2 regions of the Bacillus sp. CPT56D-587-MTF genome follow, and region 2 is predicted to be linked to the other one. Evidence: riboswitches for the same ligand, from Rfam matches in the RefSeq annotation. Region 2 holds a riboswitch; the other holds the start of a gene.
The links. A riboswitch is a leader RNA that binds a small molecule or an ion and turns the genes downstream of it on or off. The one in region 2 is predicted to bind S-adenosylmethionine.
Positions count from the first base shown of each region.

Region 1 (8,218 bases), 2.1 Mb from region 2:
AGAAGCAAAGGTTGTGAATCAGCCGAAAGAAACACCGAAGCAGGAGCAAAAGAAAAAGCCAGAAGAGAACAATAGTGTACCAGCTCCACCAACACCGGTACCACCACTAAACCCAGTGCCACCACCAGTACCACCAGTACCTAAAGCAAAACAAGTAACAATCTCGGTAAAAGGAAATAACGGATATATAATGGGTGCGAAAAAGATGGATGTACAAGATGGCGATACTGTGTATAAAGTATTACAACGTACAGGATTAGATGTTGATGCAAGCGGATCTAGAGATAGTATTTATGTAAAAGGTATTAATGATTTATATGAAAAAGATATTGCGGATACTAGTGGATGGAAATATCGTGTGAACGGTGCTTTTCCAAACCATAGTGCTGGTGTAGCTACGGTAAAACCAGGAGATACAATTGAGTGGGTATACGTATTACAATAAGAAAGGCATTCGGTAAAGGGCTATGAAAATAAGTTTTTCTTCTTTACATCCTTTTGTGAATTTTTTCTATTATATCGGGGTGATGATACTATGTATGATGTGTCTTCATCCTCTTTTTTTAATTGGAGCAATAGTATTAATTATTATGTTAAATGTGATGCAAGGAAATAGCGAAAAGATAAGAAAGATGCTACCGAGCACAATTGTTTTCTTTTTTATGGTAATTTTATTTAATTCGTTATTAACGCATAGAGGTCGAACTACGTTATTTTGGTTAGGTGATAGCCGTATTAAGCTTGAGGCGATTATGTTTGGAATAGTAATGGGGTTATTACTAGTTGCAGTTATGTTTACGTTTGCGTCATACAATGATATTATTTCCAGTCATAAATTTTTATATTTGTTTTCAAGAATTTCACCGAAAGTTGCATTGTTAACGATGATTACAGTGAGATTTGTTCCTTTGTTTATAAGGCGATTAAAGAAAATCACACTCGTCCAAAAAACGAAAGGTGTGCAGGTAGATTCAGGTTCGATAATAGAACGCGTCAAAAATGGTATGCAATTGCTGCAAGTATTATTAATTTGTTCATTAGAAGATGCACTGCAAACGGCAGATTCTATGCAAGCTCGTGGATTTGGTGTAACGAAGCGTACGACGTATATTCGCTATAGAATGGAAAGGCGTGATTGGTATACGCTCAGTTATTTAATCATTTTATTTATAGCTGCTATTGTATGTAGTAATTATGGCGGAGGGAAATTGATTATTTATCCGAAAGTCGAATCTATTTTATTCCAGCAATACGATGGAATGATGTTTGTATTATTTACACTGTTTATTAGTTTACCAATTATGATGGAAGGAAGGGAATGGATATGGTGGCGCATGCAGAAATAAACAATTTATCATTTGTATATGCTGATGAAAATAAAAAAGCGTTACAGCATATTTCTCTTTCTGTTCAAAAAGGTGAGTTTATTGCACTTGCTGGAGGATCGGGATCTGGGAAGACGACGTTATTAAAACATTTTAAAAAGGAGTTACTTCCAATTGGTACGCGTTCTGGAGAGATATTTTATGAGGGTGTTTTAATAGAGGAAGTAGCTGATTTGTTATCTGCCCAAGAAATTGGGATGGTATTTCAAAACCCAGAAAACCAGATTGTTATGGATACAGTGATTCAAGAATTAGCATTTTCTTTAGAAAATATCGGATTACCATCACATATTATTCAAAAAAGAATAGCAGAGCTTATTAGCTTTTTAGGATTTCAAGATTTATTGCATCAATCTGTTCATACGTTATCTGGTGGGCAGAAGCAGCTTGTCAATTTAGCTGCGGTATTAGTTATGCAGCCGAAATTGCTATTATTAGATGAACCGACAGCGCAGTTAGATCCAATCGCTGCAAAAGAGTTTTTAGGATTATTAAAACGGATTAATGAAGAACTTGGAATTACGATTATTTTAAGTGAACATCGTTTAGATGAAGTTATCCCGCTTGCAACACGCGTTGTTTGTATGGATAATGGCCGTATTATGTATGATGGTAGTCCTAAAATTGTTATTACGGATATGTGGGGAGTAGAAACATTCCGTCCATTTATTCCGCAAATTCCAAGGCTATTTTTAGAGTGGAATGTGAGAGATATTCCGTTTACAGTGCGAGAGGCGCAAATGAAAATGAATGATTTTGCAGCGATATCATATGTAAATGACCCAATAGCACAAAGTGAAAAGCAAGAGGTAATTTTAAGCGCAGAGCATATTTCGTTCCAATATGAAAAAAATAGTCCGCTTATTTTACGTGATTTATCAGTTCCAATTGAAAAAGGAAAATGGGTAGCGCTCGTTGGGAAGAACGGTACAGGTAAGTCTACACTGTTAACGATTTTAGCAGGATTACAAAAAGCGAGAAGAGGAAAAGTAAAGTGGAACGGAAAAGTGGTACATAAAATCGATTCGAAAGAACGGTTTAAAAGTATTGGGTATGTATCGCAGCATCCGTATTACCATTTTACATTTGATACAGTATGGGACGAGGTTTATGAACGTGCGCGTGAATTATATGGAGAACAAGGAAAAGAAATAGCAGAAGATACGCTAAAACAGTTTTGGTTGTACTCGCTTAAAGAACGCCATCCGCATGATTGTAGCGGAGGAGAGCAACAATTACTTGCGTTATGTACAACGTTATTATCAAAGCCAACGTTATTATTACTTGATGAACCGACAAAGGGATTGGATCCATGGAAGAAAGAAAGAGTAGGAGAACTATTTAGGAAGCTGCAAAAAGAAGGTACAACAATTGTAATGGCAACGCATGATATTGAGTTTGCAGCGAAATACGTGGATCAATGTATGATGTTATTTGATGGAACAGTCATTATGAATGATGCACCGAAAGAATTTTTTAGCGGCAACTTCTTTTATACAACATCTATTAATCGATTCATTCGAAAAGAATTGCCATATGCATTAACGTGGGAGGATGTGTACGAAGCTTGTCCAAACAATATGTTGCATTCATAATATGTATCTTTGCAGTAATAATCGGCACATTACTCTTTACGACACTTGTTATGGACGGTTATTACATGTTAAGTAGTTTGTTTCTATTAGCGGTTATTATGTTACCTTTCTATATCCGTTTTGAAAGAAAGGCGTTTGTTTCACGTGAAATTGTTCTCGTTGCTGTATTAGCGGCAATTGCAGCAGTAAGCCGGGTGCCATTTTCTATTTTACCAAGTGTACAACCAACTTCTTTTGTCATTATCGTTTCTGCAATTGTATTTGGAAGTGAAACTGGTTTTATGATTGGTGCTACAGCAGCAATCGTATCTAATATTTTTTTAGGACAAGGTCCATGGACACCGTGGCAAATGTTTTCGTGGGGCATGATTGGTTTTATAGCAGGTTTACTTCGTAATACATTTTTTATGAAAAAGCTATGGGGAAGACTTCTTTACGGAGTAATTGTTGGCTTTTTATTTGGCTGGATTATGAATTTCTGGGGCCTTCTCGGTTTTATACGAGAAGCAACATGGGAAACTGTCATTTCGTATTATATCGCAAGTTTTTACTTTGATTTGAGCCATGCGATTTCGAATGTTATTTTCTTATTACTATTTAGTACTTCATGGATTACGATTCTTACAAGATTTAAAAAGAAATACGGTATATTAGATGAGCATAACGTGACATAGAAAAGCATACTCATATAAGGTAGGGTCGCGACTTACATATTCGTTTGCCTCTTTCATGCTTCTTACATAATGTAAGGAGCATTTTTTTGTCAAAAAATCGATTCAATATGCATCCGCTATTATATAAAATTATTTGTATAATTGTAGGTGAGAACTTTTTTCAAAAGGGAGGTGTATAGTTAATGAAGTTAGTTATTCCGAAGCAACATGGTGCATGGGCCATGCTTGTTATTCCTTTTTTATTAAGTGTCATACTTGGGAAACCTACTATTTATCATATTCCATTGTTTTTAGCGTGGTTCTTTATCTATTTAGCTACGTACCCATTTCTTACGTACATAAAGCAAAGACGAAAAAAAGAGTTTTTACAAGTTTCCATTATTTATTTTCTTATTGCGTTCCTATTTGGGATGATTTCTTTATTATATGAGTGGCGAATTCTTTTATTCGTAATAGTAATGATTCCATTATTTATAGTGAATATGTATTACGCTCGTCAAAAAAATGAAAGAGCACTATTAAATGATATTTGTGCGATTATTGTGTTTTGTATCGGTGGGTTAATTAGTTATTCCTTTTCAATGAAGCAAATCGATCATACAGCATTATTCATTGCGCTTATTTCATTTTTATACTTTTTAGGTAGTACGTTCTATGTGAAAACGATGATTCGTGAAAAAAATAACCCGAAGTATCGTCTTATATCTTGGGGATATCATATCGTATTAACGATAATCATATTTGTGATTAATCCGTGGTGTTCTCTTATTTTTATACCAAGTGTCATTCGAGCAATTGTGTTGTATGGCAAAAAAATTTCTATTAAAAAAGTAGGAATTTTAGAAATTGCTAATTCTGTATATTTTTTAATCATAACGGCAATAATTATGAAGTATGCCATTTGAAAAAACTTCCCATCAATTGATGGGAAGTTTTTAATCTTTTTCTAAAATGTGAACGGTGTACTCGCAACGTTGAATAGCTTGTTCAACAGCATAAAGTGATTGTTCAATACGAGCGCGATTAAAATCTTTTTCAACTGTTTCGAGCGCTTCTTCTAAACAATTTTTAGCTTCTTGTAATGATTGAAAAGAATCTTGTACATATCCGCGAGCATTTTGATGCATTTCATAATCCTCCTTGCATGTTCGTATATGGGTAGTATGAACAGTAAGGAAGAAAATATAATTTGTTATATTTATTATATTTATTATATTTATTATATTTATTATATTTGTTTGACAATTAAAGTGGAATTACGTATAGTAAGAATTAAGTGAATATTTTCTTATCCAGAGAGGTGGAGGGACTGGCCCGATGAAACCCAGCAACCGCGATGCAGGTGCTAATTCCAGCAGAACATATTTGTTCTGGGAGATAAGACGAAGATATATACGTAACTTCTTCTTATCGGAGAGGTTTTTTTATTGCAAAAAAACCGATTACGAAAATTTATATTAAGAAGAAAGGGGTTGCGCATTACTGTGACACTCGAAAAATACGTAAAACTGCGTAGTACAGTTTATGAATATATGATAGAGCAAGATAAGCCGATATCATTGTTAGATATTCAAGAACATATCGTTTCGCATCATGAAGGAAAATTCACGAAAAAGATGTTGCATCAATTTTATTTATCAAGATTATTAGACGAACTAAAACTGGATGGGAAAATTACATTAGCTGATGAATATCTCTATGCTGAAAAAGGGGTATTGTATAAGGCGAGAAAAGGGAGCTAAGCTCTCTTTTTTTCTTAAAATAACGGAGTATGTAGAGTAAAAGACTGCTAAAGCAGCCTGATACAGGGAATGGTGTTGAGTGTGTAGTGTCAAAAATTGAATGTGCCTGAAAGAGGCAATTCATATCGGCTGCAAATGAAAAGAGACACCTTCGCCGAATAGGTGTCAGTCGTTTTGTCACGTAGACTTGCTACTTAACAGTAATTAGAATAACATGCAGGATTTTTGAAGTCAAAAGGGAATTAAAGGAAGGGGTACAATTATGTACGCTTACTTATTAAAAGATATAACGAAATGGATCCCAAAGTACATTGTAGATAAGGGATATGAATATTATGAAGATGGGCATGTAGAAGATGTTGAAATACAAGATAAAAAAGTGTTTGCTTTCGTTACTGGAAATGCAGGGGATTATGAAGTAGTTATCGATCTCGAAGATTTTTCAGAAAGTAACTGTGAGTGTCCCTATGAAAATTATTGTAAACATATGGCGGCAGTTGTTTATGATATGCAAGGTGCTGGTGAGAGTGCAGTTAAAGAGAAACTGAAAGATTTAGAAAAAGAAGAGTTACTTATATTATTAAATCGATTGTTGCAAAGTTCGAAAAACGTACAAATTGTAGAGAAGTTATTAAAGAAGGAGAAACTTTAACGTATAGAGGGAGTTGTTTTGTAGTGAACGTACTAATTATATATGCTCATCCTAACCCTTCAAGTTTTAACGCGGCGATTTTCAATCATGTGCAAAAAGGACTACAGGAAACAAATCATTCAGTTACCGTACTTGATTTATACAAAGAACAATTTGATCCAGTCCTCGTATTTAATGAAGAGAAGAAAAGACGCGATTTAGTAAATGAAGAGGAAACAGCTCGGTATAGAACGTTAGTAGAAGAAGCAGATACACTTCTATTCATCTATCCAATATGGTGGTGGGGGATGCCAGCAATTTTAAAAGGATTTATCGATCGTATTTTCGTAGCTGGATTTGCTTATAAATATGAAGGGGCTCTGCCGAAAGGATTATTGCAAGGGAAAAAAGCATGGGTTATTAATACGTTAGACTCGCCTCTATGGTACGTCGCATTGTTATATCGATCAGCAGATTGGATTATGATGAAGAGAGGTATTTTACGTTTTTGTGGCATTCGCGATATAAAACGGTCAGTGTTTCAATCTGTGAAAACGAGTAAAGTATCAAAGCGTGAGAAATGGTTATTACAAATAGAAGAAAAGGCTCGTGCATTATGAATGAAGTCGATCGTATTATAAACTGTGTTCAGTATGATGGCGAACTTTTTCGGAAGTATGTTACGTGTTTACTTCAATTGAAAAAATGCAGCGAAACATTTCAGCAAATTCAAATAGAGTTAAGAAATGATTATTTAATAAGAGGAATTTGTGAAAGAGAAGTTGATCAGGTAGTAAGGGGAAGTAAAGAATATGAAACATATTTTCTTCCTAAAGCGTTACAGTGGAATTTTTTGAGGGAACATCCACACCTGATCGGAAAAATTTGCGAAGATTTTTTTGCATTTGAGTCATTACATCTTACGGAGTTAGAGTGGGAGAAGATTATAAATTGCGTGGGAAATAAGTGATTTATTATGTAAAAAAGCTAGTATAAAACTAGCTTTTTGTTTAAATAAATAAGAAACATAGACTAATGATAAAACCCGCATATAGTAAGTTCACAACACAAAATCCCATAATGTCACGAGCACCTAAACCAGCTATCGCTAATGCTGGTAATGCCCAGAAAGGTTGAATTAAATTCGTCCAAGCATCGCCCCATGCAATTGCCATTGCTGTTTTTGCAGCAGGTACACCAAGTTCAGCGCCAGCTGGAATCATAATTGGTGCTTGCACAGCCCATTGACCGCCACCAGATGGAACGAAAATATTAACGATACCAGCACTTAAAAAAGTAAAGAGCGGGAAAGTTGATTCGTTTGAAATGCTAATAAAGAAATTAGAAATAGCTCCTCCAAGTGAAAGTCCTTCACTATTTGCTCCAATCATCATGCCCATAATTCCTGCGTAAAACGGAAATTGAAGTAAAATGCCAGAGGCACTTTTCGTAGAGTCTGAAAAAGCGCGAATATACTGAATCGGAGTGCGGTGGAAAATAAGTCCAGCAATTAATAACATAAAAATCACGATATCGAGAGTAAGATTAAATCCTTTCGTATAAAAGTAATTGAAAATATAAATGAGACCTAACAATCCAACGCAAAGTGTAATAATAATGCTATTTTCCATCTTTTCAGCGAACGTATTTTTTTCTACTTCTTGAGCAGCAGCTTCTTCATGGAACACGCTAGGATCTACTGTAATCGTATGTTTTTCATCTGGATGCATCGCTTTATTAATGAGAGGCATCGTAATGAGAAAAATAATAACTGGAACGAGAGCGTATGGTGAGAATAACGTTTCTGTTATTGGAATCGCCTCTTTAATACTTCCAGCAGTCGTTTTAATTAACGTTTCACCGCCTGTTGCTAACGTAAGAGGGATAGAGGCAGAAAGACCGGCATGCCAAATGAGAAATCCAGAGTAAGAAGAGGCGATTGCTAGTCTATAATCTAATCCGTCCAGCTGCCTTGCCACTTCTTTTGCGTATAAAACAGATACAACAATTCCAAAGCCCCAGTTTATGTATGCACCGAGTAAACTTACAATTGAAATGGCAATAATGCCTTGTCCAGTTGTTTTTGGTAGTCTGGCAGCTTTCGTTAATCCTTTTTTAATAAGAGGAGCATTTGCTAAAGCAGATCCTGTCACGAGTACAAGTGCCATTTGCATAGAAAAGGCGAGGAGTC
Region 1 is NZ_JBYTEF010000001.1:2,859,382-2,867,599, reverse strand. Features, by position in the region: gene AC3WVZ_RS14755 (DUF4430 domain-containing protein) at 1-445, shown strand, start outside; gene AC3WVZ_RS14750 (energy-coupling factor transporter transmembrane component T) at 468-1,346, shown strand; gene AC3WVZ_RS14745 (ABC transporter ATP-binding protein) at 1,319-2,980, shown strand; gene AC3WVZ_RS14740 (ECF transporter S component) at 2,953-3,654, shown strand; gene AC3WVZ_RS14735 (YwiC-like family protein) at 3,837-4,559, shown strand; gene AC3WVZ_RS14730 (hypothetical protein) at 4,590-4,781, opposite strand; SAM riboswitch class I at 4,940-5,038, shown strand; gene AC3WVZ_RS14725 (hypothetical protein) at 5,139-5,396, shown strand; gene AC3WVZ_RS14720 (SWIM zinc finger family protein) at 5,659-6,048, shown strand; gene AC3WVZ_RS14715 (NAD(P)H-dependent oxidoreductase) at 6,072-6,647, shown strand; gene AC3WVZ_RS14710 (hypothetical protein) at 6,644-6,997, shown strand; gene AC3WVZ_RS14705 (short-chain fatty acid transporter) at 7,038-8,218, opposite strand, start outside.
Region 1: linked by a shared signal. The riboswitch ahead of AC3WVZ_RS14725 (hypothetical protein) and the one ahead of AC3WVZ_RS25965 (MetQ/NlpA family ABC transporter substrate-binding protein) in region 2 are both predicted to bind S-adenosylmethionine.

Region 2 (8,218 bases):
CGTATACTCCCTATAAAATAAATTCACAAATCTCTCTTCTGAATCTACTTCCTTCTTTTTCTTGAGAAATTCTTCAATACGAGGATATGCCCTCTTTAACTGCTCTTTCGTTGGATAAGAATAGTACGGCAAATAGTAACTACCGTTATGCTTTAAAGTAACATCAATCATCTTCCGAATGACATCCTCTGTTTTCTTTATCTCACTCTCTGAGCGTCCCTGGTTAATCAAAAGAACCAGCGCAAACATATCATCTTTCGCATAGGACAAAACTGCATTTTCATTCTTTTCCACGTAACGAATCGTAATGTTGAGTAAATTAAACTCTTCTTCATTTAATACGTTACGTAAATCATCTATATACTCCGTGAAAGCATCTATAGGCACAAAGTATTCTTGTAACACTTCGGTCCTATTTGGATTTTCATATTCCATAAAAGCACTATCTGATCTCATAACATTATTACGCGTCTCATACTTTCCATCTGTACGTTCAAAATAACCTCTTTGTATATCCCAAAATGTATTCTTTCCCCAATCACTATAACGTGATAACCCAAGTAAAAATTTCGGTACCGCTATAATATTTTCTTCCTTTAATTCACTGTACTCTTCTCTCATATTTTGATTTTGTGCCAAAGTATAATCTGTCACATACATCTCTTTTAAAAATGTATTTGGAGCAACAGAAATACGCGCTAAGTGCATACGAACATTTTCATCTCTTTTCACTTTCTCTTTGAAATAAGATACGTATTCTTTATAATCTATCATTCTCGTGTGCATTTCATATAATTCATCATCTGTTAACTTCAGCGTCACATCTAAAATAACTCCAAATAAACCGTAACCCCCAATGACATATGGAAATAACTCTGCATTTTCTTCTCTATTTACATTACGTACCGTACCATCTGCCATTAACAATCTAAATGAATCTACTGTATCAATTAGTGCCTCATGACGAATATCACGCCCGTGTACATTTACACTTAATGAACCACCAACAGTAAAAATATTTTGAGACTGCATGACCTGTACCGCAAGGCCATATGGATTTATTTTCTTCTAAATATCATTCCACGTGACACCACTTTGAACTGTAATCTGCTTCTTCTCTGGATCAAATTCTAATATTTTATTATATCCTTTCATATCGAGCATCGTGCCATTTGGATAATATGTCTGTCCTCCTTGGCTATGTTGCATGCCTGCAATGGAAATTTTCTCTCCTGAAACTTTTGCATCTCGCACTAATTTTATTAACGAGCGCTCTTCCGTAGCACTTTCAACACGTTTTATTTTTGTCGGAAGCAATTTACCTACATCACTCATAATAGGATGATCAATTTGTTTTTTATACGTATGTACAGACGTTGCAAGCAAAACCGTATATGCAACAATGACCGCCGCTATCTTTCCTTTTTTCAAATGACACTCTCCTCTTCTACATCTTTTCCTCTTTATATTGTACCTATTTTCCTATGAAGAAAGAATACAAAAAAGAGGGACCTTATTTTAGGTCCCTCCTTATCAAAACTGTTACTTTGCTGCTGGCAATTGTATTGGGTCAAACTTTTCATACGACGTATATTTTGCGTTCGTAATAATGTGTGCTTTATCCTTGCCATTGCTACTCATAATCATGTCTATCTTTGCTGATTCATATTTAAAATCTTTTGTAATGATATATTCTGCATCCACTTCTTCTATCTTCGCATTTTGTGCTTGTAACATTTTCTTCTGCGTTTCATCCATGCTAGTTAACATACTTTCTGTTTCTTGCCCTTTTAATGTAAATTTCAGTTTATATTTATCTCCGCTTTTCTCCAGCTTCATTTTATCTAAAACTACTTCCGGTACTTCTAATTTATCTATAATATCTTGAGTCGCTTTCATTCCACCAGCGTTTAATTGCTCCTCTGGTACGGTTACAACTTCTCCTGTATTAGGGTTTTTTACCTCACCAGCAACTTTACCATCCACAGTATACACTACAACATCTGTACCGGAAATATTCATTTCAGAACGAGAATTCTTTGTCTTTGGCTCTAATTGCATCTTAGCCTTTAATATATCCATCTCTGTTCCCTCAGCTTTTACCCCTACACCATATGTCATCGTTACATGTTCTTCATTTTTAAAAGCTTCATTCGTTTTCTTGAAAACATCTTTCGCCGTTAATTCCTTTTCTTTTTGAACGGATTCTTTTTTCGGCTCATCCGTCTTTGCTGTTTTCTCATTACTACACCCTACCCCTAGACTGATTGCAAGTACTAAACTTGAAACAAAAATAATTTTTTTCATACTGTTGCCCCCTTTCCCAAAATAATATCACCTCTTTTCCTATGAAATCTATATAATTCGTAATATTCTTCTTTAAATTTATTTCCTATATAGCAACATGTTTGAGAAAAAGTTTAAATATGATGTAAATAATAACAACTCATTTCAGGAGGTCATTATGAAAGCTATTATTTGCACAAAGTATGGACCACCTAATGTTCTCCAACTTCAAAATATAGAAAAGCCTAAACCTAAAAAAAATGAAGTATTAGTTAAAATTCACGCAACAAGTGTATCGACTGGAGATTGTAGAATACGTGGCTTTAATAGCCCCCTCTTATTTTGGATTCCTATGCGGATCATATTAGGTTTCAGAAAACCGAGAAAACCTATACTTGGCGTAGAGTTATCCGGTGAAATCGAAGACATTGGAACAGATGTAACACAATTTAAAAAAGGAGATCAAGTTTTTGCATTAACAGAACTAAACCTTGGTGGTTATGCCGAATACACATGCGTGCATGAAAGTGGATTAATAGCATTAAAACCTACCAATGTAACGTATGAAGAAGCGGCAGTTATTCCTTTTGGTGGAACTTCAGCGTTGCATTTTCTGAGAAAAGGCCGAATAAAAAAGGGGCAACAAGTTCTCATATATGGTGCCTCTGGATCAGTAGGAACAGCTGCCATACAACTCGCTAAATATTTTGGTGCGATCGTTACAGCTGTTTGTAGTAATTCAAATTTTGAACTAGTGCAATCTTTAGGAGCGGATAAAGTGATTGATTATACGAAAGAAGATTTTACTAAGCGGCGCGAGCGTTACGATATTATATTTGATGCAGTTGGGAAGCATAAAAAATCCCTTTGTAAACAAGTATTAGCGCCTAATGGAAAATATGTATCTGTGAATGGAATGATGGCAAAAGTAAGTAAAGAGGATATGATTCTACTAAAAAGACTAACTGAAACAGAACATTTAAAACCTGTTATTGATAGAACTTACCGATTAGAAGAAATTGCTGAAGCTCATATGTATGTGGAAAAAGGGCATAAAAAAGGAAACGTTTCGATTACCTTAAAATAAAATATATTCAGAAAACAATATTGACAATTCTTTTTGTAAGATTTACTATTAGTACCATACTAAAAAACTACATACACATACTCTTATCAAGAGTGGCGGAGGGACTGGCCCGATGATGCCCGGCAACCGAGCTTATGACGTATAAGCTAAGGTGCTAATTCCTGCAAAACGAGTTTTCGTTTTGGAAGATAAGAGAGGAACCTATTTCGTCTATTCGGCACCTCTCTTATTTTGAGAGGTGCTTTTTATTTTGGAACGTATATGAAGGGGGAATCATAGATGAAGAAAGTATTATTAAGCATTGTAAGCGGAGCAGTATTATTATTAGGCGCATGTAGTGTGAGTTCAGATAAAGAGGTAAAAGAATTAGACGAGAAAAAGATTACTGTCGGTGTAACAGGTGGACCACATGAACAAATTTTTGAAAAGGTAAAAGAAGTTGCAGCAAAAGATGGCCTCGAAATTGATATAAAAGTATTTAATGATTATGTAGCGCCAAACGTATCATTAGATGAAAAAAGCCTTGATGTAAATAGCTACCAAACGAAATCGTATTTAGATGTATTTAAAGCTGAACGCAATATGAAATTAGCTGAAGTATTTTCAACAGTAACATTCCCTATGGGTGTATATTCTAAAGATATAAAAGATGTAAAAGACTTAAAAGAGGGCGATGCAATTGCTGTACCAAATGACCCAACGAATGAACTTCGAGCTTTAAAATTATTTGAAAAAGCAGGGGTTTTAAAAGTGGATCCAAAGGCTACAGAAAAAGCGACTGCAAAAGATGTAATTGAAAATCCAAAAAAATTAAAGATTGTCGAATTAGAGGCATCTCAATTACCAACGCAACTAAGTGAAGTGAAAGCAGCTGCAATTAACACAAACTTTGCATTAGGTGCAAAATTAAGTCCAGCGAAAGATTCTATTTTCCGCGAAGGAAAAGATTCACCCTATGTGAACTGGGTTGTTGTTCGTACTGAAAATAAAGATGATGCCGTTGTAAATAAATTAAAGAAAGCTTATCAATCTAAAGAAGTAAAAGAGTTTATCGAGAAAAAATTTGATGGTTCTGTTTTACCGTCTTGGTAGGAGCTGACTATAATGATCGAATTAAAAAATATTTCCAAAGTATTTTCAACAAAAAAGGGGAATGTCGAAGCTCTTAAGTCAACTTCTATTAAAGTGGCAAAGGGCGAAGTATTTGGAATCATCGGATATAGCGGTGCTGGTAAAAGTACATTAATCCGCTGTGTAAATTTATTAGAAAAACCAACAACAGGAAATATCATTGTAAACAATCAAGACTTAACAACTTTATCGGCAAAAGAACTAGCAAAAGCAAGACAAAAAATCGGGATGATTTTTCAAGGATTCAATTTACTTAAAACTGTTACCGTTTATGAAAATATCGCATTACCGTTACGCCTTGCTGGCATTCCAAAAGCGGAAATTGAAAAAAGAGTAGAAAAGTATTTACGCATTGTCGATCTTTTTAATCGAAAAGATGCATATCCAAGTGAGCTTTCTGGTGGCCAGAAACAACGTGTTGCGATTGCTCGTGCACTATCACATGAACCTGAAGTGTTATTAAGTGATGAAGCAACGAGTGCATTAGATCCAGAAACAACCGATTCCATCCTTGATTTGCTATTAAAGATTAACGAAGAAATCGGAATTACGATTTTACTCATTACACATGAAATGAATGTTATCCAGCGTATATGTGACCGCGTTGCTGTTATGGAACATGGATCTGTAGTCGAAAACGGGACTGTAAAAGATATTTTCACAAACCCACAACATGTAACGACGAAGAAATTTGTAAATAGCGCATTTGCAGCGAAAATTCCAGAAGAGGTACAGAAAGAACTACAAAGTACTGGAGAAATTATAACACTTTCATTTATTGGCACTACTTCAGGGGAACCTGCCTTAGCCGTTGCCACAAAACGGTTCCAAGTATATCCGAATATTTTATCCGGTAATATTACGCAGTTAAAACATGAGGCATATGGGAAACTAGTCGTTCATATGCAAGGGGAACAAAATGAAATCCACCGTGCTTTATCATTTTTACAAGAGCAAGGAATCATCGTAGAAGGAGGTAGAACAGATTATGGGAAACAAGTCCTTTTTGGATGAATGGGGTAAAGTCATATGGGAAGCCACAATCCAAACCTTTCAAATGACATCTATTTCATTACTCATCTCGATCCTTATTGCACTGCCAATTGGTGTTACACTTGTTTTAACGAGACCTGGTGGACAGCATGAAAATAAAATCATCTATCCTATTCTTAATACGGTTATTAATGTTATTCGCTCTCTTCCATTTATCATTCTATTATTCTTTATTTTGCCTTTTACAAAGTTTCTAATGGGAACATCCATTGGCGTACAAGGTGTTATCGTACCGCTTGTCGTCTTCACAGCCCCTTATATCGCACGTTTAATGGAGACAGCTTTACTAGAAGTCGATCGCGGTGTCATTGAAGCCTACCAAGCGATGGGAGTCTCTACTATAAAAATCATTTGGCACGTTATGGTGAAAGAAGCTCGTCCCTCCCTTGTACTTGGATTAACAATCGCAACAATTGGCTTAATTGGCGCAACAGCAATGGCTGGCCTTGTGGGTGCTGGCGGGCTAGGGGATTTAGCATACCGCTTCGGACATTTACGCTACGAGCCTGAAGTAATGTATGCAACTGTCTTTATTTTAATTATCCTCGTTCAAGGATTACAGTCTTTAGGGAATGGTGTTGCACGAAGATTGAAGAAAGATTAAAAAAAGAAGGTATCTCACCAAGGTGAGATACCTTCTCAGAGTGTTGGGAAACCCTTTAGGGTTCCCAACACTCTGGAATCTTTTTTGATTTTAGCGAATAAAAACAACATAAAATAATAGAATTTTAAAAAATAGCCCTCCACCTGACCCTTTTTGGTCAGGTGGAGGGCTATTTTTTTCATGTTTTGACAAGCTGCGGTGAGATAAGCTTGCATTTGGACAGACTTCAGCCCTCGAAACCGGGCATAGCGGTAGCCATGTAGTTCTTTGGCGTCTGCAAAGCTTCGCTCTATAGTGGAACAGCGTACTTTATACAACCTTTTCCCTGTAGCTGTTAGCTTGTTTTTTCTAGCAATATCCTTATATTTCTCCCACACATGATGAGTGATAACTTTTTGTTTTTGTTTCTTTGAAAAGCACACCTCACGTAACGGACAAACAGCGCAGTCTTCTGGATTCGATTTGTATTGACGGTATCCTTCACGATCAGTTGTTACATATTCTAGAATACATCCCATCGGACAAGCGAAAACATTCATTTCTTCTACATATTTAAATTGGCTTTTCGGTACTTCTTTATTCCGTTTTCCAAATCGGCGATACCCCATCACCATAAATATATTCCGTTCTGATAGTTTCTTACAGATATATCCTGTAAAATAGCCAGCATCAAGGGCAACAGCTTCTACTTTGAAGTCGAATTTATCAATCTGAGCTTGGAGGCGTGCTAAATACGGCTCGGAATCTGCCATATTTCCAGCCGTTACATAGGTATCTGTAATAATATTGTACTTCGCATCAGTCGTACGATGATCCAAGAAATGAAAACCATTTGGTTTTCCATCTCTCATTAAAAATCCACTATCTGGATCCGTTGTACTTATACGAGTTTTTTTGGTAGGGGTATCACTTTCCTTTCTAGGTTTTAATTCTTTTTTCCATGTACCTCACGATCTTCGATTACCGCAGCTTCTAGCTCGTCTATATAAAACTTTGCTTTTTCTTTTTTATATTTATGTACAAATTTATTTTTATTGGCATTGGCCTTAATATGTGTAGAATCTGTCATCAGTGCACGTCCTCCTACCATCCGGTGCTCCGTCGCTTGTCTCACAATCTCATCAAAAATTTCTTCGAAAATATTTGTATGAATAAAACGAGTACGACGATTCCAACTGATTGTAGAGTGATCCGGAATAGTATCCGATAGAGAAAACCCTAAAAACCAACGGTAGGCAATATTCGTTTTAATTTCCTTTTCCAATTGACGCTCAGAACGAATACCGTAAAAATATCCAATAAACATCATCTTAAATAAAACAATAGGATGAATGGACGGGCGTCCATTGTTTTCACAGTAATAAGGGCGTAACTTCTCTTCAATAAAATCAAAACTAATTGTCGCTTCAATTGCACGAAGGAAATGATCTTGTGGAACCAACTCTTCTACAGAAACAGATACACGCTCATCACGATGATTTTTTAAAGCACCCATCATAAAAAATCTCTCCTTTTCCTCTTTTTTATCAGTGTTGACACATAAAAAGAGGTTCAGACACAAAAACAGGCTGTGGAGAAGACTTTCTCCACAGCCTGAGAAGGTATCTCACCAAGGTGAGATACCTTCTTTTTTATCTTTTAAATCCACCTTCTGAATGAATAACTTGCCCAGTAATCCACTCAGCTTCTTCACTTACTAGAAATTTAATGAGTCTAGCTGCATCCTTTGGCTCACCAATTCTGCCAAAAGGAAACATCGGCTTTAACCCTTGTTTTATCTCTTCAGTCATCCATCCTGTATCAGTTGGTCCTGGATTAATTGCATTCACTGTTATTCCTAAATGAGCTACCTCTGCTGACAACGTACTAGTAAGAGCATCAATAGCTCCCTTCGTTGTTGCATACGCTAGTTCTCCTACCATAGGACCTTGAAATTGCCCCGAAGTCATATTCACAATTCTACCACCAGATTTTTTATCAAATCCACGGGCAAATTGACTACTGAGCAATGTAGTCGCACGAATATTCACCATATAATGCTTATCTAATTCTTCAGC
Region 2 is NZ_JBYTEF010000001.1:5,002,735-5,010,952, forward strand. Features, by position in the region: partial or broken gene AC3WVZ_RS25950 (FAD-binding protein) at 1-1,431, opposite strand, end outside; gene AC3WVZ_RS25955 (DUF6612 family protein) at 1,543-2,307, opposite strand; gene AC3WVZ_RS25960 (NAD(P)-dependent alcohol dehydrogenase) at 2,465-3,373, shown strand; SAM riboswitch class I at 3,454-3,568, shown strand; gene AC3WVZ_RS25965 (MetQ/NlpA family ABC transporter substrate-binding protein) at 3,653-4,465, shown strand; gene AC3WVZ_RS25970 (methionine ABC transporter ATP-binding protein) at 4,478-5,518, shown strand; gene AC3WVZ_RS25975 (methionine ABC transporter permease) at 5,493-6,161, shown strand; partial or broken gene AC3WVZ_RS25980 (IS1182-like element ISBth7 family transposase) at 6,290-7,659, opposite strand; gene AC3WVZ_RS25985 (SDR family oxidoreductase) at 7,793-8,218, opposite strand, start outside.